DNA from 2 places in the Nonomuraea sp. NPDC000554 genome. Region 2 is predicted to be linked to the other one. Evidence: riboswitches for the same ligand, from Rfam matches in the RefSeq annotation. Region 2 holds a riboswitch; the other holds the start of a gene.

Region 1 (7,019 bases), on a different contig from region 2:
CCACCAGCAGCGGGGCGGTGAGCGTCCACTGCGCCGCGGCCAGCGAGACGCCGAACTCACCCGCCACCGCGGTGATCAGCGGCGCCCCGAGGCCGCCCACCACCGCGACGATCAGGGCGATGAACATCAGCGTGGGCACCAGCAGACGGCCGGCGACCGTTGTCCGGGACTCGGCTCAACTCGCCGAAGCTCACCCGCACCGCCGCGCGCACCTCGGCGTCGCCGCACGCGGCGAACGCCTGCAACTGAAGCAGCAGCAGGGTGCGGTCGGCCGGGCCGGCGTCGTAACGCCGCCCCATCGCCGCAAGCGCCTCCAGGCCCGTGGCCGGACCGGCGGCCTCGGCGAGGCCGCCGGCCATGGCGGCGAAGGCACGGCGGACGACCTCAAGGAACAGTCGCTTCTTCGTACCGAAGAGGCGGAAGACATAGGCGTGCGTGATGCCCGCCTTCCGAGCGATCACCTCGGCGGACACCCCGTGCAGCCCGTGCGCCGCGAACTCCGCTGCGGCGATCTTCAGCACCTGCTCGCGGCGATCCGCGCCCGCCAGCCGCCTGGCCCGTTCCACGACTGCGGCCACCTCTCGATAGAAACTGGTAACTCAACAGGCCGCCTCTCCGCGCCCAGGACGTCCACGTGAGTTCGATGAGGAGTCGGTCCTGGACGCTGTCACGCCGGAGTTCCATAAGCGGGGGGCCACCCCGCGACGGCGCTGTCGGATCCGCTTTCCAACGCTTGGGAAGTGCTGGGCTTGACCTTGACGCCTGCGTCAAGGTCGACGATCGGCGCGTGGCTTTCGACTCGCGCGAGGTCCGCCTCGACACCCACGTCCCCACTGGCCGGCCGGTCACGCTCAACCTCTTCCAGCTGACCCGGTCCCCGATCAGCGGCCCGGTGGTGGTGCGCAACCGATGGATGGCCGTCACCGCCGCCATGCGCACGCTCATGAGTGGTTCCGCGGCGCCGATGCCCGCCTACCAGGTGGGCGAGGTCATGTACGGGCCTGCGGTGGGCGAGGTGGTGGCCTCCACCGATCCCGATCTGGCTCCCGGTGACTGGGTGCGGCACGGCCGTGGCTGGCGTGAATACGCCGTCGTCGACGCCTACCAGCGGATCGAGCCGGTCTCCTCCGCTGAGGAGGCGATGCGCCACCTCGGACAGGGCTTGACCACCTACGTGGGCTTGCGCGCCGCGGCAGAGGTACAGCCAGGCGACACAGTCCTGGTGACGGGGGCGGCAGGCGCGGTCGGCAGCATCGCCTCTCCCATCGCCCGCCTGCTGGGCGCGGTCCGCGTGGTGGGTAGCACCGGCTCCCCCGACCGCGCCGCCCACCTCGGCTACGACGCCGTCTACGACCGGCACACAGGCAGCATGGCCGATGTGGCGCCCGACGGAGTGGACGCGGTGCTCGACACCGTCGGCGGGCACCAGCTACGCGAGGCCGTCCAGCTGGCCAGGCCAGGGGCCAGGATCGCGCTGTGCGGAGCGCTGGCCCACCAGCTCGGCGGTGACCCGGCCGCCGTGGAGCTCGACGTGATGACGCTGATCGGCAAGCGCATCACCCTGCGTGGGTTCACCGCGGCCGACCATCCCCACCTGCGCGAAGAGTGGCGCAAGCTGGGGCTACGCGAGCCGTGCACGGTTGTCGAAGGCTTGGACAGCGCGCCGCAGGCGCTCATCGACCTCCTGGCCGGACGCTACGTCGGCGGTCTCATCGTCCGTGTGTGACCATGGGGGGCATGCGGATCGCAGAAGCCGCCCGTGCCGCGGGCACTACCCCTCGGGCGCTGCGCTGGTACCAACAGCACGGGCTGCTGGAGCCACGGCGGTCCCCGGCCGGGTACCGCGACTACGACGAGCGCGCCGTGCAGCGTGTGCGCCACATCCGGGAGCTGCTCAACCTCGGCTTCACCCTCACCGACGTGCAGACCTTCGTCGACCTGCTGGACCGGGAGGTGCCCGCCGACTTCACCCAGCCTGGCAGCCCGATCTGCCACTTCGCGCTGGAGAAGGCTCGCGCCCGGCTGGCCGCCCTCGACGAGCGCATCGCTGCCGCCACGAGGATCCGCGACCGACTTGCAGAACGCCTGGCAGAATAGCTGAGGTTGTCAAAGTGAGGTCCGAAGGCGTACAGCCGCCGCGGTGACCGCGCAGGCCGCGGATCGGCGGGATCTTGTCCCGCAGCGGCAGGAGTTGGCTGACGTCGTCTCGACAGTTATCCGAGCCAGCGGGCCGTGGGCCAGGTTTCGAGCCGCCACGCGCTGTCCCAGAACATCCACTCGTACTCGGTGGCCCGGCAGAACGCCTCCGCCATCGCCTCGCGTGTCGCGGGGTCGGCGGAGGCGGCCAGCCGGTCGACGATCGCTCTGGCCTGCTGCACCGAGGCGGCGAAGTCCGCGTCGGAGTAGGTGGCGATCCACGCCTGGTACGGATGGTCGCGCCGACCCGCCGTGCGTTCCAGCAGCGCCGCGCCGACGTCCTGGTACACCCAGAAGCACGGCAGCACCGCGGCGGCGAGCACGGGCAGGGGCGCGGCGAGCGCCGTGGCCTGGAGGAACGACGCGTAGGCCAGGCAGGTCGGCGAGGTGGCGACGCCCGCCACCTCGTCGGCCTGCAGCCCGAACTTCTCGAGGTAGCCGGTGTGCAGGGCGCGCTCGACGGCGAGCGCCGTGTGCGCGCTGCCGGCGAAGAACGCAGCGTCGGCGGGGTCGGTGGCGCGCACCGAGGCCGTCGCGAGCACCTTGGCGTACGCCACCAGGTAGCGGCCGTCCTGCACGATGTAGAACGCGAAACGGTCCCTGTCGAGGGTGCCGTCGCCGAGGGCGGCGTTGAACGGATGGCTGTGGATCGCGTCGAGCAGTTTGGCCGTGCGCGCCCAGATCTCCTCGCAGAACATGCGACGTCCCTTCGCTAGTACGAACTAGATCAGGTTCTACGGGTGTGATCTCAGCCCGGTTCTCCGGGCACCCCGCGTCGCGACCGACAGTAGCAGACCGCGGTTGACCTCAAGTCGGCTTGAGGTTCTATGGTCGCAGGATGAGCAAGATCCTGGTGACCGGTGCGACCGGAAGCGTCGGCAGACACGTCGTCTCCTCGCTGGCCGAGGCGGGGCTCGAGGTGCGCGCGCTGGTGCGCGACCCCGGCAGGGCCGCGCTTCCCGAAGGGGTGGAGGTGGCGCGTGGCGACCTGTCGTCCCCGTCGACGCTGGAGCCCGCGCTGCGCGACGTGGAGAGCGTCTACCTGATGTGGCCGCGGCTTCCCGTGCAACCGGGCGTGGTGGACGCGATTGCCCGGCACGCCCGACGCGTCGTGTACCTGTCGACCGACGTCCCCGACCTCGAGGACGGTGAGCAGCCCACGATCTTCCACCAGGAGATCGAGCGGCAGATCCGAAAGTCCGGATTGAGATGGACGTTCCTGCGGCCCATCGACTTCGCCACCAACACGCTCGGCTGGGCCGACCAGGTCAGGCAGGGGGTCGTGCGGTGGCCGTACGGGCAGGCGTCCAGGTCGCTGATCCACGAGCGCGACATCGCGGCCGTCGCCGTCCACGTCCTCACCTCCGCCGGGCACGACAGGGCCGGATACGTGCTCACAGGCCCCGAGTCCCTCACCCATGCCGAGCAGGTGCGGATCATCGGCGAGGCGATCGGGCGCGAGGTGCGATGGGAGGACCTGCCGCCGGAGACCGCGCGCGAGCAACTGACGGCGGCCTGGGGGGACGCCGAGTTCGTGGCGGCCAGGCTGAAGGCGTGGGCGGGGTTCGTGGACTCGCCCGAGCGGGTGACCGACACCGTGGAACGGCTGCTCGGCCGCCCGGCGCGGACGTTCCGCTCGTGGGCGGAAGAGCACGCGGACGACTTCCGCTGACGCGGATCCGCCGTGATACCGACCAGGGAGTGGATGGTGGTCCTTCCGCGCTGAATCGTGGAGGACCGTGAAGCAAGTCCGCCCTCGCACCGAACGAGGCGCGGCCGCCGCGCGGGTGTGGCCGGAGGGATCGCGGTTGCGACGTCTGTCCGGCCTCGTCATTTTCGACTCCCTCGGGTCGAGCACGGACTGACGATCAGTGCGTCGCGTTGCGCGGAGCTCAGGCGGTCAGACCTCGGGGTGACGGCGTACGCGCCGCGCCCGACCTGCTCCACGGTGAGCGGGTCGGAGAGGATCGGACGACGGCCGATCGCGTCCAGGGCGTCGGCCGCCCGCTGGATGGGCCAGCCCAGTGCCGTGGCGAGTTCGTCCATGGTGAGTGGCCGAGCGGCGTACACCAGCGCGGCCAGCACTGTCAGCGCGTCGTGCATGACGGCGTCGGTCAGGCCGCTGTCGTTCATCTGCTCGCTGATCCAGGTGAAGAACCGAGCCATCTGGCCCAGCCGGGTGCCGGCGGGCGTGCCGACGCCGAAGATGTCGATCCCGTGCCGCGCGGCCTCCGCGACCTCGGCGTGTGCCCCGGTGTCGGCTTTGAACGCCCGGAGCCAGACGTCGTCGTCGATGACGTACCGCTCGCGGCGGCCGGAACCCTGTGTGCGCCTGACCAGCTCGATCCCCTCGAGGTAGCCGATGGCCTTGGACACCGACGCCGGGCTGACCTGCAGCTGGCGTACGAGCTCGGCGGACGTCAGGCCCCCGGAGTCGGAGGTGAGCAGGCAGACGAACACGCGAGCGGGCATCCGGGAAAGGCCGGTTCCGACCAGCAGCGTCGCGAACTGCTCCACGAAACCGCGCACGGACTCGGCCGGCCGCCCGTCGACCGGTGGCTCCGTGGCCTGAACTGGTCTGCGGCGGGCGCGCTGCCCGGCGGCCTGCTGGGCGCGGTCGGCCAGGTAGCCGCCGGGCGCGCTGTTGCGTGCCACTTCGCGGCTGATCGTGGACGTGGGCCTGCCCAGCCGCCTGGCGATCTCGGCGTATCCCAGCCCTTCGGCCAGCCAGATCGCGATCTGCCGGCGATGCTCGTGGGTCAGCCTGCCTCCGGGCATCGGCTCGCCCTCCTGTCGGTTCGGGGTTCACGGGTGCGTTCACCAACAGTACATTGCAACGGCTGGTTGGCGTGGATTGCATTTATCAACAATGCTGTTGCAACGATTGACGAGAAAGCCCAGGATTTCAGTGGCTCCGTTAGGGCTTTTCGTTGACGAGGCTTGAAATGCAACGTAGCCTTTTCCCGCTTGGAAAGGAACGGGCGAGACGAGGAACCCCTTATGGCAAGAGCATTGGATGTGACCCGGATGCGGGCTCGCGTCTCCGAACTGCTCGCGGAATACCGGATCCCGAGCGCCGCGATCGGCGTCCTCCGCGACGGAGAGATCACCGACTTCGCCGTCGGCGTCAAGAACATCTCCACGCGGGAGCCCGCGAGGACCGACACCATCTACCAGTGCGGCTCCGTGTCCAAGACATGGACCGCCCTCGCCTTCATGCAGCTCGTCGACGAGGGGAAAGTCGCCCTGGACGAGCCGGTGCGGACCTACCTTCCTGATTTCCGGGTCGCCGACCCCGACGTCAGCGCCAAGGTCACACCCCGCCATCTCCTCAACCACACCAACGGCATCGAGGAGAGCTACGGAGATCCAGGCGAGGACGACGACGTGTACAAGCGCATGGTGGAGAACATCGCCGGCGCATGCCAGGTCCACCCCTTGGGCCACACTCACGGCTACAGCGCGGCCCTGGGCTACGCGATCCTCGCCCGCATCATGGAGGTGACCGACGGCAAGCGGTGGGACGACATCATGAAGGACCGCCTGTTCGACCCCTTGGGACTGACCTCGACGAGCAGCCGGCGTGAGCACGCGGACCAGAACCGGGCCGCGACCGGATACCTGATCCGATCCCTCGAAGAGGGGCCCATCCTCTCACCGCTGGGTCACCTGCCGCGCTCCTTCGGCCCCGGAGGCAACGTCAACACGACAGCCCGGGAACTGCTCACGATGGCGTACGTCTTCCTCAACGAAGGAAAGGCGCCGAACGGGACCAGAATCGTCTCACCCGGCATCATCCGCGAGATGACGGAGTCGCGGGTCCCCATACCTGACCCGTACATGTTCGGGCCGGAATGGGCGCTCGGCCTCATCGTGTGCGATTGGCACGGCCAAACCGTCTACGCCCACGACGGCAGTGCGGTCAGCCAGAGCGCCCGCCTGCGGATCCTGCCGGAATCGAACATCGCCGTCTCGATGCTGGCGAACGCCGGGCCGCGCGACAGCTTCTACCGGAAGGTGTTCAACGAAATCCTGGCCGACCTCGGCGTGGTCACGATCCCCGACCTGCCGGAGCCCGACCCGACCCTGGCTCTCGACCTGTCCAGGTACGAAGGCTCCTACGAGCGCCCCGGCACCCGCTACGAAGTGGCGGCCGACCGCGGAAAACTCCACCTCACATTCACCCTGAACCCCATGGAGGCGCAACTCCTCAACAAACCAGAACAGCTCGACTACGAGCTGTACCCGATCAGCGAGACCCACTTCTTGATGCCTTCTGACGATCCGCTCGAGGACCCTCAGACCGTCGCGATCTACGACTTCAAGAATGGTGCCGCACAGTATCTTCACATCAATTGCCGAGTAAATCCGAGAGTAAATGAGGAGAGTGCCACGGTGCACGTCATGACTGTTTCCACGATTTCCGACAACGACGGTTTCTGGGATTCCCTGAAGAAGGCGTACGGCCAGCTTCCCAAGGGTGCCAAGTGGACGCTGGCGGTGGCGAGCACCGACGGGACCAAGGCAGTGAACGTCATCGTCCATGACTCGATCGACGGCGTCAGGAGCTTCTTCGAGGATCACGCCGGCCCCTTCGCCACGACGGAATACTTCGAGGCCGACGCGTCCAACGCGGTCGGCCTCCCGACGACGTAGCCGCTCCATGCACCGCCGTCCGCCCAAGCGGCGATGGCGGCGGTCAGGTGATGACAGTGACCCGGTCCTGGCGCGATGGGCTGATCTCCTTGTGCTCGCGCAGGTAGGCGATGAACTCCTCGTGATCGCGCCCGTTCCGGTACGGGTCGGTGAAGGACGCGAGCGCG
Region 2 (7,019 bases):
CCACACCGTGGTGGTGTCGCCTTCGTGGCGGACTCCCCAGCTCTCCGCGACGTACTCGACGATGCCCAGCCCTCGTCCGCCGAGGGAGGACAGAGTGGGGCGGGACGCGCGCGGCTCGGTCGCCGCACCGCCATCGCTCACCGCCACCTCTACATGATCTTCGCTTCGCAGCCAGGCCACCCTGACCATCCCCGAGGGCAGCGGATGCGCGTGCCTCAGGGCGTTGCTCAGCAGCTCGCTCACCACGAGGACGGCATCGTCGATCGCTGAGGCGAAAACCCCGCAATCCTGCAGGTCAGTACTTAGACGCTGGCGGGCGACGGCGACACTGGACGGCGCGTACGGCAGCAGCACCACGCTTGACACACCCACCTCCCCGCTCCCAGTGCCCCCCGTGGGAACACACCCCGGTACGACCGAAATGCCCCGTTACTCAATCCCAGAAACCGCATCTCGATCACAGCTTGTACACATTGGACGATAGATCAGCGCATCCGTGACCACCTCGTTACCGCATCGGTGTGTCGGATCCGATAGTGGGAGCACGGCCCATGACGAGCCTCATCCTGGTGCCCCCTCCGGGGCGCGGATGCGCGCTCACGTCCCCGCCCTGGGCCCTGGCGAGGCTGCGCACGATGTAGAGGCCGAGCCCGACGCCGCCGAACCTCCTGCGGTCGCCGCTGTCGGCCTGGACGAACCGATCGAAGATCCGCTCACGGTCGCGCGCGGCGATGCCGACGCCCTCGTCGTCGACCACCACGATCACCGTGCCGTCCTCCGCCCACGCCTGGACGCCGATCAGCCCGCCCTCAGGCGAGTACTTGAACGCGTTCTCCAGGAGCTGCCCGAGGACGATGTCGGTCGCCAGCGCGTCGCCCCGCACGAGCGGCAGGCCGTCGGGGACCCGCACCTCCACCCGGTGCCTGTCGGACAGCACGGGCAGGCCGAGCGTGGCCGCGCTGATCCGCTCCGCCAGGTCGAACGTCTCCACCCGCACGGCCGGCTCCTCCGCACCCGCGCGGGCGCCGAGCAGCAGGTGGTCCATGAGCTGCGCGAGCGACCTGGACCGCTCGGCGATCGTGTGGACGGCCGAGCGCCGCTCGTCGTCGCTCAGCTTGTCCCAGCGCGAGGCGAGCGTGCTCGCGAACCCGCGCACGATCGTGATCGGGGTCCGCAGCTCGTGGCTGGTGGTGGCCAGGAACAGGTCCTTGGCCTCCTCCAGCGCCTTGGCCGTGGACACGTCCCGGAAGTCGACGACGAGCTCGCCCGTCTCCTCGATGCGCGCGCTGACGACGTCCAGCCAGCGGCCGGTGTCGAGCTGGAAGGTCAGCTTCTCGCCCGGGTCCGGCACGGGGAAGGGCGGGCGCCCGCCGATCACGGAGTCGGCGGACATGGCGGTGATCTCGGCCGCGGCGGGGTTCCAGCGCAGCACCCGCCCGGCTCCGTCGAGCACGGCGATGCCGTCGGCGCTGGCGTCGAAGATCGCCCGCTCGTGTGCGCGCTGCCGGACCGCGTCCTGGTAGGCCATCGCGTTGCCGACGGCGATGCCCGCATGCCCGGCGAGCAGCTCCAGCAGTTCCAGCTCCACGTGGCCCGGTTTGCGCCTGGCGAACAGCGCGTACAGCGCCCCGTAGGGTCGGCCGCCGACGGCGGCCAGGCCGAGCGCGATCGTGTGCAGGCCGCTCAGCTCGGCCCACACCAGCTCGTCGAGCCCCTGCGACTCCAGCATGACGGTCTTGCCCGTGCGTAAGAGCTTGCCGACCAGGCTCGTGTGCAGGTCCGTGACGGTGCCTCTGAGAGAGTCGGGCAGCTGGTACGTGCTGACCAGCCGGAGCAGGTCGCCCTCGATGAGCACGAAGCCGCCCGCGTCGGCGCCGGTCAGCTCGGTCAGGCTGGCGGAGATGCGGTCGAGAACCGCCGGCAGCTCCAGCTCGGCGTTGATGTCGCCCACCACGTCCGTGAGCCTGCGCACCAGCCGGGCGCGGCGAGCCATGCGCTGCCCGGCGGCCTCGTCGGCCTCGGCCAGGTGGTGGACGCACACGTACCCCGCCACCGAGCTGCCCTGCCGCAGCGCGCTGATGTCGACCCGCAGGTCGAGCACGGTGCCGTCGCTCCGGACCCGCTTGGTGCGCAGCGACACCTGCCCGCCCGTCCGCACGCGTTCGAGCACCGCGTTGTGCTCCGCCGTCAGCTCGCCCGGGACGATCGGCACCCTGCGGCCGAGCACCTCCTCGGCGGTCCAGCCGAAGAGCCGCTCCGCGGCGAGGTTCCAGACGAGGACGGTCTGGTCCCTGTCGAGCGCGACCACCGCGTTGGGCGAACTGGCGAGTACCGCACTTGCCGTTTCCTGGTCACTACTGGCCCTGTAGTCCCCCACACCTCCATAGTGCCTGTGGCGTCGTGCCGCCGACGGGCGATCCGTCCGATACGCTGCGGTCACGGCTTTCCGAGGAGGGTGAGGGTATGTCGAGCAATGACCTCGATGCCCTGTTGCGGGTTACCTCCTCCACCTATCGCGGAGAGGCGCCACCCGACATCGCGCTCGGCACCTACGACGGCGCCGTCGGCAGGCTGGTGCTGGCCGTGACGGGCAAGGGCCTCGCGGCGTGCAGCTTCGAGCCGGAGGACCGGGTGTTCGAGCAGATCATCCGGCATGTCGGTACGTTCGTCGGCCCCGATCCCGGCAGGCTCGACCCGGTGCGCAGGGAGCTCGACGCGTACTTCTCGGGTCGGCTGCGCACCTTCGCCACGCCGGTCGATCTGGCGCTGGCCACGCCCTTCGCGCGTACGGTCCTGCAGAAGACGATGGCGGTGCCGTACGGCACGACCACGACCCTGGAGGAGATCGGCGAGCGCATCGGCAGGCCGCGCGCGCTGCGCGCGGTCGGCAACGCGCTCGGCGCCAACCCCGTCTGCGTGATCGTGCCGTGCCACCGGGTCGTGCACGCCGACGGCGGGCTCGGCGACTACGCGGGGGGCGTGGCCGCCAAGCAGCACCTGCTCAACGTCGAGCGGCGCGCCTCAGCAGCCCGATGAGCAGCGTCACGAGCGCGGCCACCACCGCCGCGCCGAGCGCCCCGTTCATCCAGGGCTGCCTGGTGAAGCCGATGGCCTCGCGCGCCGACACCCAGAACGCGTCCCACCCCTTCACGGTGGGGGTCGAGGTGGTCAGCCAGTAGGCGACGAAGCCGAGCGCCCAGGGCGCCACCATGGACCACCGCGCAGGGGCGTCCTCGGCGGTGTTCCACCAGGTCGAGCCGCCGAGCAGGAAGTAGTCGACGGCGAGCACCGCGAACATCGGCACGAAGACGGCGCCGATCACGCCCAGGAACGCCCCGTACGAGGTCACGTCCACGACCAGGGCGATGGCGACCGTGATCACGCCGATGGCGGTGGAGAAGATCCGCCGGTCCACCCTGGGCATGAGGTTCTGCAGGGAGATGGTGGTCGAGTAGACGTTGGCGAAGGACTGGTCGGTCTCGCGTAGCACCAGGATGCCGAAGAAGAGCGCGCCGAGCGGCGCCGCGATGAACGGCTCGAAGACGGCGGTGCTGTCCTGGAAGACCGCGCCGGCCCCGGCGATGGCCACCGCGTAGACACCGAGGCCGAGGCAGGCCACCTGGGCCAGGGTGTAGCCGCCGACCACGCCGGTGAACGCGGCGCGGCTGGAGCGGGAGTGCCTGGCGAAGTCGGCCGCCATCGGCACCCACGAGACCGACAGCGCGATCACGTAGTCGACGGCAGGGGCGAAGGCCGTCCAGGACCCGCCGGTCTGCGGCTGCGCCTTGCTCAGGAAGACCACGGCGAACCAGACCAGCGCCACGATCACGCCGGCCGTGACGTACCTACGCAGCAGCCTGATCGCGCCGAGCGGCCAGATCGTCAGCGCGGTGGTCAGCACGCCCGCGGCGATCACCCACACCTGGTAGGGCACGGCGGTCCCGAAGATCGCCGTGGCGGCCTTGGCGATCACCCACAGCTCGAACGCCCCCCAGCCGAGCATCTGGACGATGTTCAGCACGGTCGGGACGTAGGAGATCCGCGTCCCGAACAGGCCGCGGAGCAGCACCATCGCGGGCCGGCCCGTCTGCGTGCCCGGCACCGCCGCCAGGCCCACCATGGCCGTGCCGATCAGGCTGCCGACGACCGTCGCCACGAGCGCCGCGGTGAGGCTGAGCGGCGTGCCCTGGAGCGGGTCGAGCAGGAACAGCGCGCCGGAGAAGCCGAGGAGGCTGACCCCGAGGTTGGCCCAGAGCGCGCCCTGGTCGAGCACGCCGAGAGTCTTCGGGGGAGCCTCGTCGAGGGTCAGCGGAACTTCGTTGACGCCATGCGTCATCGCACACTCCCTACGCCGGCATTACCCGGACAGGTTCATGCGGTCGGCAGCAGCGGTAGCTGCCCTCTCAGCCTGGTTGCCCCAAGCTCCCGCGGGGGTTGGTCGCAAAGCCGGGATCATCCCAGCTCGCGCCCCCATGATGCACTATTCGCCCGCATTCAACTACCCCGCCCCGGCTACTCCCCGGTTGCTCGGTTGGACGTTCGCCGAAGGACACGGTGCTGGGCACGTCGTCGGCCAGTGGGACCAGATGTCGGCATTTTCCGCGATCTCCGAAATGTGACGCCTGATCCGGTTAGGCTCCGATGATCTTCAACAGCCCCAGCCAAGGAGTCGCCCGCGTGACGATCCGAATCCTCGCCACCGCATTGCTCGCCGCCTCGACCACGCTCCTCGCGAGCACCCCCGCCGGCGCGACCGCGGTCGACTACACCGGCAAGGACCCGTACAAGACGGGCTGCGCCCGCTCCTCCCGCGTGATCAAGACAGCGGACCTGCTCACCTACGTCAACAACGAGGACGTCGGCGACGTCACGCTCATGTGGTCGCGCACCTGTAAGGCGGCCTGGGGCGTGATCAAGGTTTCCCCGGAGGCGACCGGCGCCATCCTGCTCGCCACCGATCTCAAGGAGAAGGGGAAGACGTCCTACCGCAGGTATACGGCGGGCAAGGGCGGACGGCACTGGGGGCCGATGTTGGCGGTGGCCTCCGGGAGATGCGTGTACGCCTGGGCCGAGGCGTCAACCGGCCGCACCGTGAAGGACTCCGGGCACGGGAAGACCGCGATGGCGTGCCCCGGGACTGCCCGGTAAGCCCTACCCGGCCTTTCACGCCCGCGGCGGTTCGGGTGGGACCGGCCGCACCGCGGCTACCGTACGGGGACGGCGAGCTCGCGGCCGCGGTAGAAGCCTTCCCGCTCCGCGACGACGTAGGGGGCCATGGCCTCACGTCGACGCGTCTCGGCCTCGGAGGTCCGCCAGGAGTCGCACTCTTCCTTGGTGTCCCACAACGACACCCCGGTGATCTCCTGCTCGTCCTCGGACCAGTACGCGTAGGCGTGGCGCAGACCCTGCGGGTACGGGCTCGGGCGCCACGCCCTTTCGAACTCCTCCAACGTGCCCGGCTTGATGCGGCGCGTCGTCACCCAGACGAAGTGCTCCCTCATCGCAGCCTCCCCCGGAACTCCGATTCGGCTTGATGCGCTCTCTCCATCCACCATAGTTCGCTGCCGGGCCCTCCCCCGGTCCTCGATCGCTCCCGGCCCTGTGGGCACTATTGCCCCGCCGCCCAGAAAGCTGAGGCTCTGCCACAATCCGTCGGCATGAAGATCACGCGTAGCCGAACGGTAGTGATCGCTTGCGTGCTCGGGCTGGCGGCGTGCACGGCCGAACCATCACCGGTGGTCGGCCCGCCGGCTTCAGCAGGCCAACCGAAGACGTCCGCGTCGAGCGCGGCACCGCAGTCGTCCCCGACGGCCTCTCTGGTTTCGACGCCTGAATGGCAGTCGGTGGAGCCGGACGGTGAGCAGTACGCCACCGCTCTGAACGATGTGGCGGCGACGGGTCCAGACACCGCCTGGGCGGTCGGTCATCACGCCGGCGCGGAGGACGAGTCTCCCCGGGGAGTTCTGGTGCGCATGGACGGCCTGCGATGGCGGGCCGAGCAGAACATCTGGGGTCGCATCTCCGGCGCGCTCAGCTCGGAGTTGAGAGCAGTGGACGCCGACGACTCCGGCAACGCCTGGGTCGTCGGCAGCGTCGATGCCATGGGTGAAGACGGCCCGGATCTCAAACGGTTCCCCATGGCCTTGCGCTGGGACGGCCGAAACTGGGAGATACACACGCCCTTCAAAGACGCCTGGGACCTGCACACGTCCTTCAAAGACCGCAAGGATCATTGGCTGACCGACCGACTGACCGACGTCGCCGTGGACGGCCGGCGAGCGGCTCTGATCGGGCTGCGCGGCCTGGAGTCCGCGGGTGCGATCAGCTCGCCCATCCTGTTGACCTGGAACGGCAGGCGTTTCAGCAGACGGGAGTATCGGCGTGGAGGCAGGTTCAACGCCGTGGACGCCGGAGCGGGGCACATCTGGATCGCGGGCATGTCGTCCAGCGGCCGATGCACGGACTCGCACCCGGCGATCTGGCACAGCGCGTCCCCCGGTGGCGCGCCGACGCAGATGAGGCTGCCCTGGCTGGGACGCGGCTCGTTGCGGCATATCTGGCAGAACGGCCCGTCCGACGTGTGGGCGGTGGGCGAGACCGGCACCCGGTGGGCCTGCGACCAGGACGGTCCGGGCGGACCGCTGGTCCTGCACTGGAATGGAACCTCCTGGAAGAAGATCAAGCTGCCCCGGTGGAAGGTGACGCTGCAGAGCGTCACCGCCTTCGCCGCTGACGACGTGTGGGTGGCCGGTGTCGAGTACGGCGGCGACGATGAACCCACGCGGGTCACGTTGCTGCACTACAACGGACGACGATGGACCCGCGACTACCGCGGCGTCGCCGGCGGGGTCTGCGGTGACGGCTTCACGATCACTCGTGTCCCCGCCCCCTCCCGTCTCCTGCTGGCCGGGAGGGCGGGCTGCGGGGACGACGAGAAACCCTCCCTCCACGTCCGCCGTTGATCCCGCCCCGGAGGGTCGAAGCGGAAGGCCGGCCCAGGCCGCTCCTTGATCTGAAGG

What was found. A riboswitch is a leader RNA that binds a small molecule or an ion and turns the genes downstream of it on or off. The one in region 2 is predicted to bind thiamine pyrophosphate.
Region 1: another riboswitch for thiamine pyrophosphate. It lies ahead of tenA (thiaminase II); the one in region 2 lies ahead of ABT294_RS30660 (purine-cytosine permease family protein).

The regions. Positions count from the first base shown of each region.
Region 1 is NZ_JBEPDC010000014.1:182,749-189,767, reverse strand. Features, by position in the region: gene ABT294_RS26255 (MFS transporter) at 1-127, opposite strand, end outside; gene ABT294_RS26250 (TetR/AcrR family transcriptional regulator) at 57-578, opposite strand; gene ABT294_RS26245 (zinc-binding dehydrogenase) at 788-1,726, shown strand; gene ABT294_RS26240 (MerR family transcriptional regulator) at 1,738-2,097, shown strand; gene tenA (thiaminase II) at 2,214-2,894, opposite strand; TPP riboswitch at 2,884-2,979, opposite strand; gene ABT294_RS26230 (NmrA family NAD(P)-binding protein) at 3,035-3,868, shown strand; gene ABT294_RS26225 (GbsR/MarR family transcriptional regulator) at 4,027-4,974, opposite strand; gene ABT294_RS26220 (serine hydrolase) at 5,197-6,852, shown strand; gene ABT294_RS26215 (bifunctional metallophosphatase/5'-nucleotidase) at 6,896-7,019, opposite strand, start outside.
Region 2 is NZ_JBEPDC010000018.1:101,934-108,952, reverse strand. Features, by position in the region: gene ABT294_RS30675 (ATP-binding protein) at 1-366, opposite strand, end outside; gene ABT294_RS30670 (sensor histidine kinase) at 509-2,377, opposite strand; gene ABT294_RS30665 (methylated-DNA--[protein]-cysteine S-methyltransferase) at 2,464-3,036, shown strand; gene ABT294_RS30660 (purine-cytosine permease family protein) at 3,002-4,336, opposite strand; TPP riboswitch at 4,327-4,439, opposite strand; gene ABT294_RS30655 (DUF2690 domain-containing protein) at 4,678-5,148, shown strand; gene ABT294_RS30650 (hypothetical protein) at 5,205-5,501, opposite strand; gene ABT294_RS30645 (hypothetical protein) at 5,973-6,962, shown strand.